One region of the Pseudomonas sp. NPDC087697 genome, then DNA from elsewhere that is predicted to be linked to it. Evidence: predicted binding sites of a transcription regulator. Region 1 holds the regulator's gene; the other holds the start of a gene.
What was found. The regulator sigma-54, encoded in region 1, starts transcription at its own class of promoters, with help from an activator protein. The targets are predictions, from matches to a motif close to ANTGGCATNNANNTTGCTNT.

Region 1 (3,039 bases):
CTCGCAACCTTTGAGGCGGCAGTGGGGGATAGCGATGCCGTTGCCAAAACCGGTGGAACCGAGTTTTTCACGGGCAATCAGGCTCTCGAAGACATCTTGCATCTCCAGATCCGGCACTTCGCGGGCGATCAGGTTGGCAATTTGTTCAAGGGCGCGTTTTTTACTGCCGCCCGGCACGTTCACCAAAGAACGGCCGGGGGTCAGGATGTTTTCAAGTCGGATCATGGGTTGGGAGTATTAACGACCGGTTGCGCCTTGGAGCTGGCCCTGGGTCTTTTCCTTATGCTTTTTGAGTTGGCGATCCAGTTTGTCGGTCAGAGCGTCGATCGCGGCATACATGTCGTTATGCTCAGCGTTGGCAACTACTTCTCCACCGGGGATATGCAGCGTGGCTTCGATTTTCTGCAGCAGCTTCTCGACGGTCATCGTGACCTGCACGTTGGTGATCTTGTCGAAATGCCTTTCTAATCGTTCGAGTTTTTCGCCGATGTATTTGCGCAGGGGTTCGGTCACTTCCAGTTGGTGTCCACTGATATTGACTTGCATACAGCTTCTCCTTCGTTGCCAGTGCATAAGGCGGCAGGCTGGTTTACCTGCCACTAGGCTGTGTCCGAAAAGTTTTTCGAACACAACCTTGGAACGCTGTGGCGTAGCCCGCTACATCAACCGCTTGCGTTCGCTCGAAGGCGCGATCCCAAGGGACTCGCGGTACTTGGCGACGGTGCGGCGGGCCACCTGAATGCCTTGTGCCTCCAGTAAACCAGCGATCTTGCTGTCACTCAACGGCTTTTTCTGATTTTCCGCGGCAACCAGTTTTTTGATGATCGCGCGGATCGCTGTGGACGAGCATTCACCGCCTTCAGAGGTGCTGACGTGGCTGGAGAAAAAGTATTTCAGTTCATAAATACCGCGCGGGGTATGCATGAATTTTTGCGTGGTCACCCTTGAAATCGTCGACTCGTGCATGCCGACCGCTTCAGCGATGTCATGCAGGACCAACGGCTTCATGGCTTCATCGCCGTACTCAAGGAAGCCGCGCTGGTGCTCGACGATCTGGGTGGCGACTTTCATCAGGGTTTCGTTGCGGCTTTGCAGGCTCTTGATGAACCAGCGCGCTTCCTGCAACTGATTGCGCATGAAGGTGTTGTCGGCGCTGGTGTCGGCGCGACGGACGAAACCGGCGTATTGCGGGTTGACGCGCAAACGCGGAACCGACTCCTGGTTCAGCTCCACGAGCCAGCGTTCGTTGTCTTTGCGCACGATGACGTCGGGAACCACGTATTCGGCTTCGCTGGACTCGATTTGCGAGCCCGGACGCGGGTTGAGGCTCTGTACCAGTTCGATGACCTGGCGCAGTTCATCTTCCTTGAGCTTCATGCGGCGCATCAGCTGGCTGTAGTCGCGACTGCCCAGCAGGTCGATGTAGTCGATGACGAGGCGCTTGGCCTCGGCCAGCCAAGGGGTCTTGGCGGGCAGTTGACGCAGTTGCAGCAACAGGCATTCGCCGAGGTTGCGTGCGCCGATGCCGGCAGGCTCGAATTGCTGGATGCGATGCAGGACGGCTTCGATCTCGTCCAGTTCGATGTCCAGTTCCGGATCGAAGGCTTCGAGGATTTCCTCAAGCGTTTCGTCCAGGTAGCCCTGATTGTTGATGCAGTCGATCAGGGTTACGGCGATCAGCCGATCGGTGTCGGACATTGGCGCCAGGTTCAATTGCCAGAGCAGATGGCTCTGCAGGCTCTCGCCGGCGGAGGTGCGAGTGGTGAAGTCCCATTCGTCGTCATCGTTGCTCGGCAGGCTGCTGGCGCTGGTCTGGTAAACGTCTTCCCAGGCGGTGTCGACCGGCAGTTCGTTAGGGATGCGCTCGTTCCAGTCGCCTTCCTCGAGGTTATCCACCGTGGGGGCGGTTTCCTGGTAGGTGGGTTCCTGGATATCGGTGTTGGGTTTCTGCTCGATGTTGTCCGCCATCGGGTCGGCGTTATCGAAGTCGTCGCCTTCTTCCTGGCGTTCGAGCATTGGATTGGACTCCAATGCCTCCTGGATTTCCTGTTGCAGGTCCAGGGTCGACAATTGGAGCAGGCGGATGGCCTGTTGCAGCTGCGGTGTCATCGTCAGCTGCTGGCCCATTCTCAAGACTAGCGATGGTTTCATGGCAGGGGCTTAACACCTTAATTCGCCGGCGCACATGCGCCATCCACTACAGGGCGCGTGAGCGCCAAACATAAGCAAATTATATGCCTGAAACTGAAGTGTTTGCCTAGAGCGCTGTAACAATAAAAACGTATAGTTTTTATTGGGGCAAGCGCTCCGGCGACTGACCAGGCACCTCAGTGCTTACAGGCGGAATTCATGGCCCAGGTACACTTCCTTGACCAGGTCGTTGGCCAGGATGGTTTCAGCGTCGCCTTCGGCGATCAGTTGGCCATCGTTGACGATGTAAGCGGTTTCGCAGATGTCCAGGGTTTCGCGGACGTTGTGGTCCGTGATCAGCACGCCGATACCCTTGGCCTTGAGGTGATGAATGATCTGCTTGATGTCGCCCACCGAAATCGGGTCCACGCCGGCGAACGGTTCGTCGAGCAGGATAAATTTCGGCGCTGTGGCCAGGGCACGGGCGATTTCCACGCGGCGACGTTCGCCACCGGAAAGGCTCATGCCGAGGTTTTCGCGGATGTGGTTGATGTGGAATTCCTGCAGCAGGCTTTCCAGCTCCTTGCGACGACCGGCCTTGTCGAGCTCCTTGCGGGTCTCGAGGATGGCCATGATGTTGTCGGCGACCGAGAGTTTGCGGAAGATCGACGCTTCTTGCGGCAGATAGCCGATACCCGCTCGTGCACGACCGTGCATCGGCTGGTGGCTGACGTCCAGGTCGTCGATCAGTACGCGCCCCTGATCGGCCTGGACCAGGCCCACGATCATGTAGAAGCAGGTGGTCTTGCCGGCGCCGTTCGGGCCAAGCAGGCCGACGATCTGGCCGCTGTCGATCGACAGGCTGACGTCACGCACGACCTGGCGGCTCTTGTAGCTCTTGGCCAGATG
Region 2 (3,039 bases), on a different contig from region 1:
CCGCGCCTGATCGCTGTCTGGATTGATCGAACCCCACGCCAAGAACGTGGGGTTCTTTTTTGGAGGTTCAGAATGCTTGGAGCATTCTCGAAGCGCGTTTCCACCACGGGGCATTGACTGTACGTCGTGGCCGTTCCTCATCAGGCAACATGTGCGGAACATCTTGCAGCCGAATCCACGGCTGGTTGTTCCAGTGCAGCAAGCTCAGCGACATTTCCGGCCAGTTCAACAGGCTCAGTATCGGGCGTTCGGTTGTGGCGGGTTGTTGGGCATCTCTGAGGGCTGGAACCACGTCGTGGGTCAGCCATTCGCGCAAGCCTCGGTATTCGGGGCAGTAGTGATAAACCAGCAGCGCATACACGCCGGACTCGCTGATCAAGAGCGTATGTTCGATGCAGCCGTGGATGTGCATTGTCACGGTTTGGTGTTGATCAGGATCGAGTTTGCGTAGCGCTCGTTCGTCGAGGAATAGCCGAAGCAACCGACCGAGGTCACGGGCACTGAACCAGGGTTGGTTTTCCAGCAGCAGGGCGTGGAGGTGGAGTTTGTGGCGGGTGAAGACGTGGGGGATCAGATAATTTTCATCCATGGTGCAGTACCCAAATTCGCTTGAGGGAAACTGCCACTGATCGTCGCCAAACAATAAGGGTGGCAGCTGTGCGCGGGTTGGCGAACCGGTGCAAGCGAATACCGGCAGACCCGAAGATCTCCCACACACAGCCGCCATAATTTGAGTCGGGAAAAAATGCCCGGTATCAGATGTGGTCGCGGTGCATCGCAAGCTTTCCAGGTCGCCAAACCCAGTGCTGAACATTCAGCTGAGGTGAGCTTAGAAACCGGGGCTGTGCGGCGCAATCGGAAAGCGGTGGTGGTTTTTGTAGGAAAGGGCCGGGATGTTGGCGCGGCAAAGATCAAAGGATCGCAGCCTGCGGCAGCTCCTACGCCGGTGGATTCAACCTGGCTTCCAGCTCGGCGACTTTCGTCTCAAGACTCTCCAGCCGTGCCCGGGTACGCGCCAGGACGACCATCTGGCTGTCGAATTCTTCTCTGCTCACTAGATCAAGCTTGCTGAACCCGCTTTGCAGCAGGGCTTTGAACTGGCTTTCGATTTCACTTTTTGGCAGCGAGGTTTCGCCGCTGAACAGGCGGGTGGCGTGGCCGCTCAGGGCGTCGAGGAGGTCTTTGGGCGCGAGCATGGTGGAAGTCCTTAAAACTGATGGCGGCAGTGTATCACGCAGCGTCTATAGTCATTTGCGCGGGCACGGATGCACGCTTTTCGCGCATGTTGCCGGGCGTTGTTGCACCGTTGTTGTGCGTATCGGTGGTGGCGATTGGGTATTGGCGCCCGCAGTATCGACCAAATGATTGAAATCAGTGGTTTCTCACGAGATGGCAAGCTTTCTGCTTAGTCCCTTGTGAACCATGCACTGATGCAGTCGCTGTGACGAATGCAGTGCGGCAGGCGGAGCGGGGAGTTTCGTCAGGAGCGGTTAACTGGCGTCAGTCGGGAGAGTAGGGCCGACGATGCGTTACAAAGCCAGGCACTGCGCTTAGACTTGAGTCGGGTTTGTTTTCCTGGGGCAAGTCCACCAATTCGGGAGAGAGTTTTCATGAAGCTAGTCACTGCCATCATCAAGCCGTTCAAACTGGATGACGTACGCGAGTCGTTGTCCGAAATCGGCGTGCAGGGCATTACCGTTACTGAGGTCAAAGGCTTCGGTCGGCAGAAGGGTCACACCGAGCTGTATCGCGGCGCGGAGTATGTGGTCGATTTCCTGCCCAAGGTGAAGATTGATGTCGCCATTGACGACAAGGATCTTGACCGGGTTATCGAGGCGATAACCAAGGCGGCCAACACCGGCAAGATTGGTGACGGCAAGATCTTCGTAGTCAATCTGGAACAGGCTATTCGAATCCGTACCGGCGAAACCGATACCGACGCAATCTAAGCCGCCAAACCCAACGCCCCAGGAGAAAACAAAATGACTCTGCGTAAATTCGCAGGGCTAGGAGCCCTGTTGTCCATCGTAATGCCCGGCCTGGCCATGGCGGCAGATCCGGTGGCTCCTCCAGTCCTCAACTCCGGCGATACCGCCTGGATGTTGACCTCTACCGCCCTCGTGCTGTTCATGACGATTCCAGGCCTCGCGCTGTTCTACGGCGGCATGGTTCGTTCCAAAAACGTTCTTTCGTTGATGATGCAGTGCTTCGCCATTACCGGCCTGGTCACCATCCTGTGGTTCATTTATGGCTACAGCATGGCGTTTGACACGACGGGCATGGAAGCAAACGTCGTCAACCTCAACTCCTTTGTCGGCAGCTTCGCCAAGGCCTTCCTCGCCGGCATCACGCCTGCCAGTATTACTGGCCCTACGGCGCTGTTTCCCGAGGCGGTGTTCGTCACCTATCAGATGACGTTCGCGATCATCACCCCGGCGCTGATCGTCGGTGCGTTCGCCGAGCGGATGAAGTTCTCCGCGATGATGGTGTTCATGGGCCTCTGGTTCACCCTGATTTACGCGCCGATCGCGCACATGGTCTGGAGCGGTCCGGGTTCGCTGTTGGGCGACTGGGGCGTGCTCGACTTCGCGGGCGGCACCGTGGTCCACATCAACGCCGGTGTCGCAGGTCTGGTGGCGTGCCTGGTACTGGGCAAGCGCAAAGGCTTCCCGACCACGCCGATGGCTCCGCACAACCTCGGTTACACCCTGATGGGCGCCGCGATGTTGTGGGTCGGCTGGTTCGGCTTCAACGCCGGTTCCGCTTCAGCCGCCAACGGCACTGCCGGTATGGCCATGCTGGTGACTCAGATCGCTACCGCCGCAGCGGCCCTGGGCTGGATGTTCGCCGAGTGGCTGACCCACGGCAAACCTAGCGCGCTGGGTATCGCTTCGGGCGTGGTCGCAGGTTTAGTGGCGATCACTCCGGCTGCGGGCACCGTTGGCCCGATGGGCTCGCTGATCATCGGTCTGGCAGCGGGCGTGGTGTGCTTCTTCTGCGCCACGACCCTGAAACGCAAACTGGGTTACGACGACTCCC

Region 2: a site for sigma-54 is predicted at 1,389-1,408, ahead of glnK (P-II family nitrogen regulator). Genes of this name have one in related genera too.

The regions. Positions count from the first base shown of each region.
Region 1 is NZ_JBIUVW010000011.1:129,144-132,182, reverse strand. It holds gene ptsN (PTS IIA-like nitrogen regulatory protein PtsN) at 1-225, opposite strand, end outside; gene hpf (ribosome hibernation-promoting factor, HPF/YfiA family) at 238-546, opposite strand; gene ACIPIN_RS11205 (RNA polymerase factor sigma-54) at 658-2,151, opposite strand; gene lptB (LPS export ABC transporter ATP-binding protein) at 2,335-3,039, opposite strand, start outside.
Region 2 is NZ_JBIUVW010000019.1:52,455-55,493, forward strand. It holds partial or broken gene ACIPIN_RS15280 (ATP-binding protein) at 1-10, opposite strand, end outside; gene ACIPIN_RS15285 (Bro-N domain-containing protein) at 68-589, opposite strand; gene ACIPIN_RS15290 (accessory factor UbiK family protein) at 939-1,196, opposite strand; gene glnK (P-II family nitrogen regulator) at 1,611-1,949, shown strand; gene ACIPIN_RS15300 (ammonium transporter) at 1,983-3,039, shown strand, end outside.